One region of the Methylobacterium sp. Leaf113 genome, then DNA from elsewhere that is predicted to be linked to it. Evidence: riboswitches for the same ligand, from Rfam matches in the RefSeq annotation. Region 1 holds a riboswitch; each other region holds the start of a gene.
What was found. Region 1 has a riboswitch for cobalamin ahead of ASF60_RS01310 (CbtB domain-containing protein). Riboswitches for the same ligand answer to the same signal wherever they lie in the genome.

Region 1 (4,146 bases):
TCCGCCGGAAGATCGATGGTCAGTTCGTGGGTATAGGCGAGCTTGACCGCGGTTCGCGGCGCCGGGGATGTGGCGCTCACCGGTGCGCCGGCGGGCGTGTCCGACCGCCTGGCATCCCGGCAGCCCCCGATTCCGAGCAGGGCCGCGAGACCGAGGGCGGCGAGCGGCAGCCGCCGCCGGCGGAGCCCGGCCGGGACGGGCCGCAGGGCCGCGCGGCGATTCATCCCGCCAGAGCCTCGGCGACGGCGCCCTGGTCGAAGCCCTTCAGGCCGATGACGACGAGGCGGCCGTCCCGCGGCTCGGAGGCTTTCCAGGGCCGGTCGTAATGATGGCTGATCCGCGCGCCGACGCCCTGGACCACGAGGCGCATCGGCTTGCCGGTGACCTCGGCGAAGCCCTTGATGCGGAGCACGCCCGCGGTCTCGGCGGCGCGGGCGACGCGGATCGCCAGATCCTCGGCGGTGGCGGCGGACCGAACCGGGAGGGCCACCGAGTCGAAATCGTCGTGGTCGTGGTCCTCGCCCTCACCGTGATGGGAGGGGCGCGCGTCGAGGTCGTCCTCGGCTGCAGCCTCGAGACCCAGGATCACGCGCGGGTCGAGGCGGCCGTGCTCGGCCTCGACCATCTTCACCGCGCGGGGCAGGTGCCCGAGCACCTCGGCCCGAACCTTGGCGCGCCCGGCCTCGTCGAGGAGGTCGGCCTTGTTCATCACCACGAGGTCGGCGCAGAGGAGCTGGTCCTCGAACACCTCTTCCAGCGGGTTGTCGTGGTCGACGCTGGCATCGTCGGCGCGCTGGGCGGCCAGAGCCGCCGGATCGTCGGCGAAGAAGCCGGCCGCCACGGCCGGTCCGTCGATCACCGCGACCACGCCGTCCACCGTCACCCGCGAGCGGATGGCCGGCCACTGGAACGCCTGGACAAGGGGCTTCGGCAGGGCGAGGCCCGAGGTCTCGATCAGGATGTGCTCGGGCGGATCGGCCCGGTCGAGGAGCTTGTTCAGGGCCGGCACGAAATCGTCGGCCACGGTGCAGCAGATGCAGCCGTTGGCCAGTTCGACGATGTCCTCGTCGCCGCAGCCCTCGATGCCGCAGGCCGCCAGGAACGAGCCGTCGAAGCCGATATCGCCGAACTCGTTGACGATGATCGCGAGGCGGCGGCCGTTGGCGTTCTCGACGAGGTGGCGCACCAGCGTGGTCTTGCCGGCTCCGAGGAAGCCCGTGACGATCGTGCAGGGAATCTTGGCGACAAGGGTCATTCGGCGGCGTCCGGATGGGGGGGCGCCGCGACGGGCGGCGGGAATGTGGGCGGGAGCGGCGGCGAGAACGGCGGAATACGGGCGACGACGCCCTTGCGGAATTCCTGCGGCCGGGCCTTCCACGGTACGATGCCGTCCGGCGTCTCGGCATAGAGCGCGACGCCGTCCAGGATGGTGCCGGCCGAGGCGACCGGATCGAGATCGCCGTAGACGTAGGTCCAGCGCCCCTGCGACGCGACCGCCACCGTGCAGGGCCGCTTGCACACCGAGAGGCACTCGACGCTCTCGACCGTGATGCCCGGATGACCGCCCGCGCTCACCGCCTCCTGGAGGGCGGCGAGCAGGCGCGCCCCGGCGCGTGGCTCGGAGACGTCCCCGGCCGCCCGGCAGGTGGCGCAGACGTAGAGCGTGACGGCGGCGCTGTCCGTCTGACGCAGGTCTTTGGGTCCTTGATCCAGCAACGGGTCAGTCGACTGGTCAGGCATGGGCCGTCCGGGCCTTGCCGAACAATCCCCAGGCCCAGCCATAGGCCAGCCCGATCACGGCCCAGAACACGAAGGCGATGCCGAGCGAGCGTGCGGCGAACTGCGCCGCGTAGGCCGCCGGCAGGTTCGAGGCGGCGTGGCTGGTCTCCGGCGCGCCCGCGAGATGGGGGGCGACCAGGAGCACGATGCCCCCCGCGATGGTGATCGGCGCGCGCCGGATCGCGATGAGGTACAGCCCCATGGCGGTGGCGAGCGCCGTCATCACCCACCAGAACTGGCGGTCGGCGAGCGGCGCCGCCGCCATGCCGGGCAGTTCCGGCGCCAGCCCGAGAGCCGGTGCCAGGGCCACCGCGAGGAACCCCCCGATGGCGAAGCGCAGGCCGGTTTCGGGGCTTGGCTCGCGGTTGCAGGCGAGCAGCACGGCGCCGAGCAGCAGCGCGTAGCCGACGCCGCCCACCAGGGTGGCCAGCGCCGTGAAGGCCATGCGCGGCAGGCCGGGGCCGGGCTGCCAGTCGGGCGCGACCTCGCCGCCCGCGACCGAGGGGTCCTTGGTGCCGTGATCGTGACCGCCGTGGACGCGCACGACCAGGGAGGCGGGCGACAGGCGTGCGGGATCTGCCGAGGCCTGCGTCTCGTAGCGCTCGGCCGCGATGATGAGCGGCGAGGTGAGCGCGAGCTGCAGGCCCGTCGCGACCACAGCCGCGAGGAAGCCGGCGACCAGGGCCGCCGACACGAGCCGGATGATCATGGGGGTGTCTGCCTTAAGCGGAGGCGCTCAGTGGCAGGGGAAATTCTGGCTGTGGCGGAAGTCGTGCGCCGCATTGTGCAGCGCCATCGCGGGGGCGAAGCCCGCCATGAACACGAGGCCGAGGCCGAGGAAGGCGGCGAAGAGCACGGCGCCGAGACGCTCGTTGGTGCGGGTGCCGGTCAGGACGAGGGTGTTGGTCGACATCGGTTCATCTCCTGGCCGCCCCGCCGGCGGCCGTCACGGATCGATCGGGTGGACGGAAGGTCCACGCTCGATGGCAGGTCCACTCTCGGCGGCAGGTCTCCTGGCTCGCGGGTCGCTGGTCCTGCCGCCTTCCCGGATCGCTCCAGTGGCCGATGGCAGTCCCGTCTCCGCTCACAGTTGCGGGGGCAGCTGCGGTTTCAGGGTCGCCCCCTCACCGCATTCCCTTTTCACCCCGTCGCCGGGGCACCGTCCGATCCACGCTTCTACGCGGTTGCCGTCGCGCTGACAACGCGGCCCGGATCGGATTCCGGCCTTTGACCCGAGGGCTCGATTTCGGGCACAGGAGGCCCATGCCGAACCTCCCTCCCAGACTGACTCTCGTGCTCGGCGGCGCGCGCTCCGGCAAGAGCGCCCACGCGGAGGGGCTGATCGAGGCCTGTCCCGCCCCCTGGCTGTACCTCGCCACGGCGCAGGCCTGGGACGACGAGATGCGCGACCGCATCGCGCTCCACCGGGAGCGCCGCTCGGCCGACTGGATCACCCGCGACGTGCCGATGGACCTGGCCGGGGCGGTGGCCGCTGCGCCCGGGCCGGTGCTGGTCGATTGCCTCACCCTCTGGCTCACCAACCTGATCCTGGCCGAGGCCGACGTGGAGGCCGCCACCGCCGCGCTGTTGGCGGCCTGCGCGGCGGCGCCCGGCCCGGTGGTGCTGGTCGGCAACGAGGTCGGGCTCGGCATCGTGCCGGACAATGCGCTGGCCCGCCGGTTTCGCGATGCCGCCGGGCGGCTGCACCAGCGCCTCGCGCGACAGGCCGACCACGTCGTCTTCCTGGTGGCGGGCCTGCCCCTGATCGTGAAACCCCAAGCTGGAGCCACCCCATGACGGACGCCGTGAACGACGCCGAACGCCATCGCGAAAAGATGGAGAAGCGCAAGGCGGTGCAGGACGCCGAGGTCGCCGGCAAGACGATCGAGAAGGGGCTTCTCATCGTCAACACCGGTCCCGGCAAGGGCAAGACCACGGCGGCCCTCGGGCTGATGCTGCGGGCGCTGGGCCATGGCTGGCGCGTCGGCGTGGTCCAGTTCATCAAGGGCGCCTGGGACACGGGCGAGAAGCACGCGCTCCAGGTCTTCGGGGACCGGATCGACTGGCACACCCTCGGCGAGGGTTTCACCTGGGAGACCCAGGACAAGGCCCGCGACATCGCCGCCGCCGAGCACGCCTGGGCCAAGGCCCTCGACCTGATGGCGGATCCGACGATCCGCCTCGTGGTGCTGGACGAGCTCAACATCGCGTTGCGCTACGATTACCTGGACCTCGATGCCGTGGTGGCGGCCTTCCGGGCGCGCCGGCCTGACCTCCACGTCATCGTCACCGGCCGCAATGCCAAGCCGGCCCTGATCGAGGCCGCCGATCTCGTCACCGAAATGGGCTCCGTGAAGCACCACTTCG
Region 2 (4,146 bases), on a different contig from region 1:
CGGGACTGAGCCCGTGTAGACGTAGCGGTGTAATTGCCCGAAGCGTCGCTCGTCGATCCGGGGAAACTCCTGTGCCGCGGGATCGATCACCTGCCGCTCGACCCGTTCCGTCGCCGGGTCGGCGATCCAGCGCTCCAATTGGCCCGGCGTGTCGAGACCGCCAGCGGCCGAGGCGAACACACTCTCGTAGGCTACGACGTCGAGGACCACGCGCCCATCAGCGTCGTCGTAGGCGTTGGCAACGTGGAAGGCGAAGCACGGATCGACGGCGCACCAGACTATGTCGGCGGCCGTGCCGTACCGCGGCAGCAGGCCGACGCGGGCACGGTGGGCGGGATTCCAGCGGAACGGGAAGCGGTGACCAGCCAGCACTGCCCGCATCGAAAAGGTGACGGGCAGGTCCAGCACCACGACGAAGCGCATCGTGATCGCGCAATCGTGGATGCAGGGGCCGTGCTCGACCGGAATCGCTACATCACGCACGACCCGGCCCGTGGGCGAGATGACGACGTGGCGCACGCTGTCCCAGACGCGGCCGTCATAGGCGATGGCATGTGTCTCACCGGTCGCCGGGTCGCGATGCGGATGTCCAGTGAAGGAGCCAGCGAGGGTGTCATCGAACGTGTCGTAGCGCTGCGTCTCCAAATCCTCGGACAGCGCGACGGGGAAACTGCCGGCCTCGACCACGGCCAAGGTGCGGCCGCCGATCGCGACGACGTTGGTGTTAACAGTGTCGTCGCCGCGGCGCGGCCCAGGGGCAGCGGGCCGGCCGAGCGCTGAGGACGCCGCACGCGAACCGATCCAGCGGTTGCGGTACCACAAGGCTTTTCCGTCCTCGATGCAGAGACCGTGCACCATGCCGTCGCCCAGGAACCAGTCGTGGCCGCGCGTTGTCGGGCAGGCAGGGTTGGCGCCCATCTTGAGGTAGCGGCCGTCGAGCCCCACCGGGATCGTTCCAGTCACGCGCAGATCCCGCAGGGTCAGCTCCTCGCGCATTGGCGCATGGACGCCAACCACAAAGGGGTGCTGCGTTCCTGGCAGGCGCAGCCGATTACAGGCCGCCACCAGCGCGACAATGCCCTCGGCGGTGGCATGCAGGCTGGACGCGATCAAGTTCGGCATCGGGCGCTGGCTCGGGGCGATCGGAGGGAGAGCGAGGGCCCTCGTAATCGAGGCGCCCCGATTCACCGGGAAAGGGAGACATTTCTGTTCGCCTGAGAAGACTGGGCGATCTTATCGATAATGTATCCAATCGCGTCTGGCCACGTGACGAAATCGAATCGTTACGTCGACGGCTCGGTCAGCCAAACGCTTGGACGCCTCCTACAACCGGCTCAATGGCCGCTTTTGAGTTTGCCATCGACGAGCTTCTACGGCTTGGTTGGGTCGGGACCCGTCCGTCCGCTCTACGACTGGGTTGGGTGGAATGCGGTCCGGCTGCTTTCGATCGGAAGACGTCCTTAAGCGCCCTATCGTAGAGGCCATCGGGCATCGGCCAGTTGCACCACTGGGCGCAGGCTGCCTAACCTCCCACCGCAGATGGACCAAAGCCTCCGCTCCTGAACACCGCAGACAGTCCCAAATCATCTGAAGACGCACAACCATCCAGAACCATATCGATGCAATGTTACAATGTTGCGGAAAATGGCGTTCCCTCGATTGACTATGCGGCAGCGCCCGGCGAATGTCTGACCGTCAAGGTTCCTGCGGGTCGTCGGCTCGCGGGCTAAGAGGGAATTCGGGGTGCTCGCAGGAGTGCTTCCGAAGCTGCCCCCGCAACTGTCAGCGGCGAGCCCTTTCCGTTCATGGTCACTGGTGCGTCGCACCGGGAAGGCCGAGGCGAGGGCAATGACCCGCGAGCCAGGAGACCTGCCTTGCACCACGATACGTCTCTCGGGCGGGGTGTCCCGGCGGAGCGCATGAGCGGACTCGGCTGCTGACGCGGCCGATCCCGTGAGGGCACCCGCTCGGCCGTCGCTCGACAACCTTGAGCGCACTGGTGCCTTTTTGTCCCAACCTGCCGACCTCGAAGGCCCCGATCCTGAACCTGCCCGTTCCGGCGAAGCGTCGTCGGACGTCGGGGCATCGAGGATCGCACTACGCGCTTGCCGCAATCCTCTCGGCAGCTGCGCCTTCCTTGGAGGCCCGGGCGCAGGAGGCCGTCACGCTGGAGGAGCTCTCCGTGGAAGGGGCTGGCGGAGGTGCCCCGGCCGTCGCTGGTGCTGGTCCCAACTCAGGTATCGGCCTGATCGGTCCGACCCCGGGTTACCGGGACGACCGGGCTGTGAGCAGCACGAAGACCGACACGCCCCAGCGCGACGTGCCCCAGGTCGTCACCGTCGCACCGCGGGAGGTCATCACGGATCTGGCCGCCACCCGGGTCGACCGGGTCTTCAACTATACGCCCGGTGTCGCCCAGCAGAACAATTTCGGCGGCCTGACGGTGTTCAGCTACGCCATCCGCGGCACGACGACCTCGGAACTCTACCGTAACGGCTTCCCGATCAACCGGGGCTCGCCGCCGCCGCCTGACACCCAGAACGTCGAGCGGATCGAGGTCCTGAAGGGTCCCGGCGGCGGCCTGTTCGGGCGCAGCGACCCGGGCGGCCTCGTCAATTTCGTCACCAAGCAGCCGACCGCCGAGCGCTTCGTCGAGATGGGCGGCCTGTGGGGCTCGTTCGAGCAGTTCCGCGGCACGGTGGATGCCGGCGGCGCCCTGAACGAGGACGGCACGCTCCTCTACCGCTTCAACTTCGCGGGCGGACGCCAGAACAGCTTTCGCGATTTCGTCGATGGCGACCGGCTCCTCGTCGCGCCCGTCGTAAGTTGGCAGATCACGCCGGACACGAAAATCACCGTCGAAACCGAGTTCCTGCGCAACCGCGTCGTCTTCGACCGGGGCGTGATCGCGATCAACAAGCAACTGGGATTCCTGCCAATCTCCCGCTTCCTCGGTGAGCCGGGGCAGAGCACCGATCAGAGTTCGGACACGATGCAGGTGCGCGTCGAGCATCGCTTCAACGCCGATTGGCAGATGCGGCTGGCCACCCACTTCAACACCGGCTCGCTGGTCGGGGAATCGGCGGAGGTCCGTGGCCTCGCCGCTGACAACCGCACGGTTCTGCGCGACCGGAACTTTCGCGATTACCGCTGGGATACCGCCATCGGCCAGGCCGAGGTGGTGGGGCGCTTCACCACCGGTGATCTGGGCCATACCGTGCTTCTCGGCTTCGAGCGGGAGAGCACCGACAGCCGCGTGGTCTACGACCGCTCGAACTTCCGCCAGAGCCCCTACAGCCTCGACATCTACGATCCGCGCTACGGCCAGGCCCTGCCGCCGCTGACCATCCGGCGCAACAACCTGGAGCGGGTCACCAATACCGCCCTCTACGCCCAGGACCAGATCGCGCTCAGTCCGGAGTGGAAAGCCCTGCTCGGGGTCCGGTTCGACTTCTTCGAGCAATCCTTCCGCGAGCGCACAACGGCGACGCAGACGGAACAATCCCGGGTGGCGACGACACCGCGCGCCGGCCTCGTCTACCAGCCCCTGCCGGAGCTCTCGCTCTACACCAATGTCGGCACCAGCTTCCGGCCCAATATCGGCCCCGACGCCTTCGCGGTAGCTCGCTCCGTGCCGTTCGAGCCCGAGACCGGCATCGGCTACGAAGTCGGTGCCAAGCTCGATGTGTTCGGCGGCGCGCTCGGCCTGACGGCAGCGGCCTTCCGCATCGAGCGGCAGAACGTGCTCACGGCCGACCCCAACAACAGCGGCTTCTCGTTGGCAGCGGGCCGCGTGCGCAGCCAGGGCTTAGAACTGACCGCCGCCGGCCAGATCACCCCCGAGATCAAGGTTCTGGCGGGTTACGTCTATGCCGACGCGGTGGTGACCAAGGACAACGTGCTTCCCGTGGGCGCACCGCTCATCAACATCCCGCGCCACTCGGGCAGCCTGCTTGCCGTGCACGAGGTGCAGGCGGGCCCCTGGAAGGGGCTAGGCCTCGGCGGCGGCGTGCGCGGCGTCGGCGAACGCGCCGGGGACGCGGCAGGCTCCGGCTTCGTGCTCCCGGCCTACATCGCGGTCGATGCCCTGGCCTATTACCGCTACGAGAACATGCGCTTCGGCCTTAACGTCGAGAACATCTTCGA
Region 3 (4,146 bases), on a different contig from region 1:
TCGGAAGGACAGCGACAGCGTCGCATCGCAAAGATCCCGGCAGGGACATCGCGGGCGCGGCTTCAGAAGCGCCCCGCGAGGGTCAGACGAAACGCGGTGGGCTCGACCGGATGGACATGCCGGTCGGCCACGCCCGCGGGGCCTTCGCCGCTCAGGCGCGAGGTGTAGAAGTAAGCGATCTGGTCCGCCCTGGCGTTGGTCAGGTTCAAGACGTCGAGGGACAGGCTGATTCCGTCGTCGAAGGCGTAGCCGATCCGTCCGTTCAGGAGAGCCGTCGCTTTCGAGCGCACCGAATTGTCCTCGATCAGCGGACGCGGCCCGAAGTAGCGAAAGCGCATCGAACCGAACCAGCCGGGACCCGCACCGAAGGTGAATCCGGCCGACGCGATGGTGGTCGGTGCCTCCGGCACCCGGTTGCCGATCGGGTCCCGGTCCGAGAAGCGGGCGTTGGTGACCGTCAGGTCGCCCTCCAGGGAGAGCCAAGGCGTCACCGCGTAGCGGTTGGTCCACTCGATGCCGAATCGGCGGGTGGGGCGGCTCGGCTCGGTGGTGCCGCTGTCGCCCTGGAACAGGTTCTCGGAGGCGAAATCGAGTTGGAACAGGGCGACGGCGGTCTCGAGCCCGGCGATGCTGCGGTTGCGCAGGCCGATCTCCGAGCCGGTCGAGGGCACGAGGAAGGGCGAGCGGCTGATGTTGAAGAGCGGGCTCGTCGGATCGACCGTGGCGGTTACGCCGCGGGCGTCGTTGGAGTGGAAGCCGCCGCCGTAATTCACGAACAGCTCGGTCTCGAACCACGGACCGAGCACGAGGCCGAGCTTCGGGTTGACGATGCCGTCCCGTGCCGTGCCGGAATTGGCCGGCGTGTCCGAGCGGACATCGGCGGTGAACCCGTCGGCCCGGACACCGACGCTGGTGCGCAGCCAATCGGTCCAGCGCACCCGGTTCTCGACGTAGAGGGCGGCGCTCGCCTCCAGCACCCGGTCGTCCAGCACCGTCGAGCGGACCTGCCGCGCGGTGGTGTTGAACAGGCCGACGCGGATCGAGTCCGTGCGGGTCTGAAGCCCTATCTCGGTCTCCATCGGCAACCCGAAGAGATCGCCCTGGACCGTGTGGCTGATCTCGCCGCCGCCCAGCACCCGGCTGTCGCGCTGGCGGAACTGGTCGCCGCTGACCGGATCGTTGAGAAAATACGTGAAGTCGTTGAACAGGTTCATCCCATAGCGGATGACGTAGGCGTTCGCCCGGGTGATGCCGGCGTCGCTCGTCCGGCTCCAGCGTCCAGAGAGCGAGAAACGGCCGGTGTCGCCGCCATCCGTGGGGTTCAGGGCGCCGAAGCGGCCGATGATCCCCTCCGCGACGGCGCGCTCCGGGATCTGGTTGGTGGCGTTCCACCGGGCCCAGTAGGCCATGCCCGTCAGGGCGAAGCCGTCCAGGGCCGTGCCCTGGCTGTAGCGGACGACGCCGTTGAGCTTGGCCAGACGGTCCGGCACGTCCCAGGGGCCGTCATAGGTCTGGGCCTCGCCCGCCACCAGAAGGGTGCCCTGCCCGAGCGGTGCCGACGCGATGGTGAGCGCCCGCTTGTAGCCGAAGCTGCCGAAGGAGGTCAGGGCGAGGTTGCGGTCGGTCTTGTCGAGATAGTCGATCCGCACCGAACCGGCCGAGGCGAAGTCGCCATCGCGCACGAAGTAGGGACCCTTGTGGAACTCCACCGCGCCGACGAGTTCCGGGATCAGGAAGTTGAGGTCGGCATAGCCCTGTCCGTGGGCGTGGGTCCGCATGTTGACCGGCATGCCGTCGATCGACAGCGCGATATCGGTGCCGTGGTCGAGATTGAACCCGCGCAGGAAGAACTGGTTGGCCTTCCCCTCCCCGGAATGCTGGGTGACGATGAGACCGGGCACGCTTTCCAGCACCTCTCCCGGTCGGGTGATCGGGCGGCTGTTGATCTGCGCACCCGATATCACCCCCGCGCTCGCCGCATCGACGGGCCTGAGACCGCCGCCGATGCCGGTGACGCCGCCGACGAAGCCCGCCTGCGCGACCGGTCCGGTTCCGGGCGGCGCCGATGCCTCCGCCGTGACCGAGAGTTCAGCCAGGTTCGCCTCGGCCGCCTGGCCAAAGACCGGCCGGATCTGCGCGCCGTAAGGCACCAGGCCGGCGCAGGAGACCAGAAGGAGCGTTCGGTAGGGGGGCCGTGACGGAGCGGGCGACATGAAACCTCGGGCGACGTCTGTGGCACGTCACCGCGACGAGGTCGGTCCGTTCGCCGCGTGCGAACGCCCCGACACCCACCAGGACACCCCGCCCGATGCGTTTCGCGTGTGACCACGATGGACGGCAGGTCTCCTGGCTCGCGGGTCACCGCCCTCTCATCGTCTTCCCAGGTGCCGGGGCACCCAGTGACGTGTTGATGATGGGCTCGCCGCTTACAGTTGCGGGGGCAGCCGCGGCGTTGGGCTCTCGCCCGCACCGCGTTCCCTTTTGATCCTCGATCCGAGGAACCGTCCGAGGCCAGAAGACCAGAGGAAGCCCGACAGCGTCAATCGAACGCGCGGGAAATCGGCGTCCTGTGCTCCCTGTGCGACAGCCCGGGCCGAGCCCAGCGCCGGGGGGTCGGGGACAGGCCGGGTGAAGGCTGGATGGGCGGCCGCCCCTCCGATCAGAGCGGGCGATCCCGATCCTGGTCCGGGCTCCAGCTTCGCAGCGGCGAGGGTCCGATCTGGCGTTCGGCGCGGGGCGCCGGCTCGTCCTCGAGCCAGGTGCGGGGGCCATTGGCATTGCCCCGGACGACGTCACCGGCGACGATCGCGTGTCCGGAGGCGACCGCCACGATCAATTGGGTGGCGTAGGCCCTCGGACCGCTGCCCTTGAGGGACATGCCGGGTCCGCCCGGACGGAGCTTGCTGCCGAGCGCGCCCCAGAGGGGCGGTGTCTTGATCCGGCGCAAACCAAAGCCCTGGTCGATCAAGCCAGCGGCCGCCTCGATCTGGCCGTTGAGGAGAAGCAGGCCCGGCCGCGTCAGGCGGAAGGCATAGCTGCCTTCGTCGTCCTCCTCGACGAGGTTCACCAGCTTCAACGACAGGGCCTGACAGGCCGTGTCGACGTTGTCGCGGGTGAACTCGGCGTCGACGGCCAGCGGCCTCAGGGCTTGGCCCGAAATCCGGCAGGAAACCCGTTGGAGGAAGAAGCGACGTCTGGAAATCTGGCTCAGGCCCCATCCAAGCGCGATCGCGCGACGTGGGGCGATCATCCGCCGGACAGCATGGCGCCCGGAGGTTTCGGTCTGGTTGAGACGGTCCGCGAGTTTCGGTGGCGGAATGCACGCCGTGGTTGACGATCCAGTGCCCGGCCCGATCCCGCGGGGACCCCGGTCTCGGTCACCGAGGCGGCGCGGGCGCTCGCCCCCGCGATCGGCCGATCGATGCCGGCCCTCTTGCTGTTCGCCCGTCACCGCCCTCTGTGAGCGGTCATCACCGCCGGGAGACATCGGACATGACGAAGCTGTTCATCGCCAACATCAGGACCGCCGAGGGACCGAAACCGCTGGTGACCGTGCGGGCCGCCGCCGAGGGCGAAGCCAGGCTGTTTCTCGAAGCCGCCTATCCGGACGACGAGATCCTCGACGTGGCGGAGCCGAGCGGCTGGGCCAGCGACGCCGACACCGGCAGCGCGGCGGGCGACATCCGCGAGCATGCCGGCGTGCAGTGGCAGGCGCCCTCCAGCCATTCCGGCTGAGATTCAGCGCCGCCGGTTGAACTCGGCGCTTGCCAGCGCCAATCGTGCCGTGACCATTGCCGACCATGCCGATCCGTCGCGAGCATCGCTTCTTCTATCCGATCGACTGGCCCGAGCTGTCGGCCGTCATCCGGTTCACTCGCGCGCGGGGTCGGTGCGAGTCCTGCGGACGGCCGCATGGCCGGCGGGTCTTCCATCTCGGCGATGGGCGCTGGTGGGACGACGATGCCAGCGCATGGCGCGATGGGGCAGGGCGGTTCGTCTGCCTCGCGGTCGGGATCGATGACGTGCTGGGAACCGTGCGGACGACGCGCGTGGTCCTGGCGACGGCCCACCGCGACCACGATACGGCGAACAACGCCGCGAAGAACCTCGCGGCCTTCTGCCAGCGCTGCCACATCAACCACGACC
Region 4 (4,146 bases), on a different contig from region 1:
GAACACGGCTACGCCTTCGACCTGCCCGAGGGCAGTGCGGCGACCTACTGGTTTCATCCGCATCCGCACGGCCTCACCGCCGAACAGGTCTATCGCGGCCTCGCCGGGCTCTTCCTGGTCAAGCCGAAATCCGATCCGATTCCGGCCGCCTATGGCGACACGGTCCTGATGCTGACCGATCTCCGGATCGCGGCGGACGGGACGATGCCGCCCAGCACGATGGTCGACCTGATGAACGGTCGCGTCGGCGACCACGTGCTCGTCAACGGCCAGAGCAATCCGGTGATGACGGTGGCGCCGGGCGAGAAGCGCCGCCTCCGGCTCGTCAACGCGACCAACGCGCGCTACCTGCGCCTGCGCTTCGCGGGCGCCCGCATGACCCTGATCGGCACCGATGGCGGCCTTGTCGAGGCGCCGGTCGCCGTCGACGAGGTGCTGCTCACCCCGGCCGAGCGGGTGGAACTCATCGTCTCCTTCGATCAGCCCGGCCCGGCCAAACTGACCACGCTCGCCTACGAGCGCGGCTGGATGGGACCGGGGGAGCCAAAGGAGGCGGGTAAGGTCCTGCTGACCGCGAACGTGGCGGGACGACCGGCGACGCCGCCACCGCCGCTGCCGAAGATGCTGCGGGCGATCGCCCCGCTCCAGGCCCCGGTCGTCACCCGCCGCTTCGTGCTGACGGAGGACATGGGCTCCATGGATCACGGTGCCATGCCGGGCATGGATCACGGCGGAACCGCGAAAGGCGGTGCCGCCGCCAAGCCGCCCGGCAGCCACGACATGAAGTTCCTGATCAACAACAAGAGCTTCGACATGACCCGCATCGACGAGGTCTCGAAGGTCGGTCAGGTCGAACAATGGGACATCGTCAACCAGTCGGACATGGATCACCCGTTCCATGTCCACGGAACCCAGTTCCAGATCGTCGCCTACGAGAAGGACGGACAGGTCAGGACCCCGGGCTATCGCGCCTGGAAGGACACCGTGAACGTCGTGCCCGGCGAGACGGTCCGGCTCCTGCTGCGCCAGGACCAGCCGGGGCCGCGCATGTACCATTGCCACATTCTCGAGCACGAGGAACTCGGCATGATGGGCGTGCTCGACGTCCGATCCTGACGGTTTTCCGTCTCGGCAGGCGGCACGCGCCTCACCGCGGGCCTCGTCGGCCTAACCTCGCCCGAAGGCGAGCCATGCCGGCCTCACCGGGTGGTCGTGTCGGCCCCCGGCGGCGTCTCCGAGGCGGTCCGGTCGGCGGCCGGCTTGCGGCGGGCCTGCTCGGCGCGGAGTTCCCGCTCGGCCATCAGCCAGAACTCGACCTCGAAGCCTTCGGGACGGTGGTTGCGCTCCCAGATCTCGTGGGCGCGCTCGCGGACCCGTTCGAACGTGATCCCATCCTCGGACATCGTGCTTCTGCTCCTTCGTGACCGGCGATCGCAGGTGCGACCCCCGCCGCGGGGCCAACGCTCCCGGGGGCGAATCGTCCCCGTCGATTGACGCCGGCGCCGGAAACCGCCTAGCTTCGGCGCGACGGTTCCTCGGATCGAGGATCAAAAGGGAACGCGGTGCGGGGCTCTGCCCCAACGCCGCGGCTGCCCCCGCAACTGTAAGCGGCGAGCCCATCATCAACACGTCACTGGGGGTTGCAAGCCTCTGGGAAGACGATGAGAGGGCGGTGACCCGCGAGCCAGGAGACCTGCCGTCAGTCGTGGTCACACGCGAAACGCATCGGGCGGGGTGTCCTGGTGGGTGTCGGGGCGTTCGCATGCGGCGAACGGACCGACCTCGTCGCGGTGACGTGCCACTCCGCGCGACCCGTCGCGTCAGCCGTCCCGTCGATGCCCGTCTGCGCCCGCGCGTCCCGCTCCCGTCCGCCTCGTCCGATCGCCCCGCGCGGTCCGGAGACGGCTGGCTTGCGGACAACGTCGCGTCCGGCACCACTCAGCGATTGTAACATTATAACATTCGCTTTAGCAGAGGTGGCTCGTCGGCCCTGGCCGATGCCCGCGCCCCTTCCCGGTTGTTCCATGTCCCTCGCCCAAATCCCGTCCCGATCCCCACGCGCCCGACGCGCTCGGCAGGGCCACGTCTTGCCCCTGATATCCTTGCCCCCGATATCCCGGCCTCCGATATTCCGGCCCCTCACATCCTGGCCGCTCGCGGCCCTGCTCGGCGGCCTGCTGCCGATGCCGGCCGACGCCGCGCCCGGCGAATCCCACTCGGCCGTCACCCTGGAGACCCTGGAGGTCGCGGGCTCCGGGCGCGGCGGCCCGCCGCCCGCCGAGGGGCTGAACCTGCGCAGCTCGAGCCGCAGCGCCAGCCGCCTCGGCCTGACGCCCCTGGAAACCCCCGCCAGCGTCGACGTGATCGCGGGGGAGACCACGCGCCTGCGCGGCCAGAACACGGTGGCGGAGGCCGTCACCCAGAACGCCACCGGCATCACCACGGTGGCGGCCCCCGGCAACGGCAACGGCGCCTTCACGGCCCGGGGCTTCGCCGGCCCGAACTCGATCCAGCAGCTCTACGACGGCACCCGCCTGTTCGTCGGGGCGGGCACCGTCACCTTCCCGTTCGACACCTGGAACGTCGAGCGCATCGAGGTGCTGCGTGGGCCGGCCTCCGTGCTCTACGGCGACGGCGCCATCGGCGGCGTGATCAACGTCGTGACCAAGAAGCCGGTCTTCACGCCCCTCAACGTGGCGCGCGCGGCCGTCGGCTCGGACGGTTTGGCGCGCTTGGCCCTCGATTCCGGCGGTCCCATCGGGGAGGCGCTCGCCTACCGCCTCAACATCAGCGGCAACCGCGCCGCAGGCTGGATCGCGCCGGACGGCGACTTCCGCAATCTCGCGGTCTCGGGCGCCCTGACCCTGCAGGCGAATCCGGACCTCGCCATCACCCTGAGCCATGATTTCGGCTACCAGGAGCCGGCCCGCTACTGGGGCACGCCGCTCATCGACGGGCGCATCCGCGACGCCATCCGGTTCAACAACTACAACGTCAGCGACGCCCAGATCCTCTGGACCGACAACTGGACGCAGCTGCGAGCGGAGTGGACGCCGAGCGCCGACATCACGATCCGCAACACCGCCTACCGGCTCCAGAGCCGGCGCCAGTGGCGGGACGTCGAGCAATACGCCTTCAACCGCGACACCGGGCGGATCGACCGCTCGGACTATCTCGAAATCTACCACAGCCAGGAGCAGATCGGGAATCGCCTCGACGCGACGATCCGGGGCACAGTGTTCGGATTCCGCAACGAATTCCTGGCCGGGTTCGACGTCAACGCCATCGCGTTCCGGCACACCAACAACTTCAGCTCCGAGGGCGGCGGCCTCACCACCAGCGTCGATCCCTTCGCCTATGACCCGGGTCTGTTCCCGGCCAATGGCCGCGCCACTCCGGCCTACGCCACCAACACGCGCCAGGCCTCGGTCTTCGCCGAGAACCGCCTGATCCTGTCCGATCAGCTCTCGCTGCTGGCCGGCATGCGCTACGACGCGCCGGTGCTGCACCGGACCAACCTCGTCACGGGCGCCGCCTTCGAGCAGGATTTCCAGGCGCTCAGCTACCGCTTCGGCGCCGTCTACAACCCGACCCCCCTGCTGGCGCTCTACGCCCAATACGCCACCGCCACCGATCCGGTCGGCAGCCTGATCTCGCTGTCGCAGAATCTGTCCGGTTTGAAGCTCTCCACCGGCGAGCAGGTGGAGGTCGGCGCCAAGGGCGTCGCCTGGAACGGCCGGGCCGAGTGGACCCTGGCCGGCTACCGCATCGTCAAGGACAATCCGATCACGCGGGTGCCGGGCGAGGCGGCGCTCGCGACCCAGGTCGGGCAGCAATCCTCCCTCGGCGTCGAGGCGGCCCTGAGCCTGCACCTGTTCGAGGCCTGGCGCATCGACGCCAACGTGGCCCTGCTTCACGCCCAGTACGACGCCTTCAACCAAAGGGTCGGGAGCGCAGTGGTCTCCTATGCCGGACGCCAGCCCATCGACGTGCCGGAGCGCGTCGGCAATCTCTGGGTCAATTGGGCCTTCGCCCCCGCCTGGGAGGCCCGGATCGGCCTGCAGCACGTGGGCGAGACCTTCAGCGACTTCGGCAACCAGGCGCAGCGCCCGGCCTACACCCTGGTCAATGCCGGTCTCGACCATC

Region 2: it holds a riboswitch for cobalamin, as region 1 does, so the genes downstream of both, ASF60_RS03620 (TonB-dependent siderophore receptor) here and ASF60_RS01310 (CbtB domain-containing protein) in region 1, are expected to answer to the same signal.
Region 3: it holds a riboswitch for cobalamin, as region 1 does, so the genes downstream of both, ASF60_RS14120 (TonB-dependent receptor) here and ASF60_RS01310 (CbtB domain-containing protein) in region 1, are expected to answer to the same signal.
Region 4: it holds a riboswitch for cobalamin, as region 1 does, so the genes downstream of both, ASF60_RS07915 (TonB-dependent receptor) here and ASF60_RS01310 (CbtB domain-containing protein) in region 1, are expected to answer to the same signal.

What each region holds. Positions count from the first base shown of each region.
Region 1 covers NZ_LMNJ01000001.1:278,475-282,620, forward strand. Annotated here, with positions in the region: gene ASF60_RS01290 (DUF4349 domain-containing protein) at 1-224, opposite strand, end outside; gene cobW (cobalamin biosynthesis protein CobW) at 221-1,255, opposite strand; gene ASF60_RS01300 (DUF1636 family protein) at 1,252-1,740, opposite strand; gene ASF60_RS01305 (CbtA family protein) at 1,733-2,488, opposite strand; gene ASF60_RS01310 (CbtB domain-containing protein) at 2,516-2,692, opposite strand; cobalamin riboswitch at 2,766-2,958, opposite strand; gene cobU (bifunctional adenosylcobinamide kinase/adenosylcobinamide-phosphate guanylyltransferase) at 3,043-3,576, shown strand; gene cobO (cob(I)yrinic acid a,c-diamide adenosyltransferase) at 3,573-4,146, shown strand, end outside.
Region 2 covers NZ_LMNJ01000003.1:773-4,918, forward strand. Annotated here, with positions in the region: gene ASF60_RS03615 (8'-apo-carotenoid 13,14-cleaving dioxygenase) at 1-1,122, opposite strand, end outside; cobalamin riboswitch at 1,682-1,891, shown strand; gene ASF60_RS03620 (TonB-dependent siderophore receptor) at 2,048-4,146, shown strand, end outside.
Region 3 covers NZ_LMNJ01000023.1:21,524-25,669, reverse strand. Annotated here, with positions in the region: gene ASF60_RS14120 (TonB-dependent receptor) at 63-2,213, opposite strand; cobalamin riboswitch at 2,320-2,521, opposite strand; gene ASF60_RS14115 (hypothetical protein) at 2,660-3,250, opposite strand; gene ASF60_RS14110 (hypothetical protein) at 3,493-3,735, shown strand; gene ASF60_RS14105 (hypothetical protein) at 3,801-4,146, shown strand, end outside.
Region 4 covers NZ_LMNJ01000009.1:24,114-28,259, forward strand. Annotated here, with positions in the region: gene ASF60_RS07905 (multicopper oxidase family protein) at 1-1,116, shown strand, start outside; gene ASF60_RS07910 (DUF2934 domain-containing protein) at 1,200-1,403, opposite strand; cobalamin riboswitch at 1,512-1,715, shown strand; gene ASF60_RS07915 (TonB-dependent receptor) at 2,184-4,146, shown strand, end outside.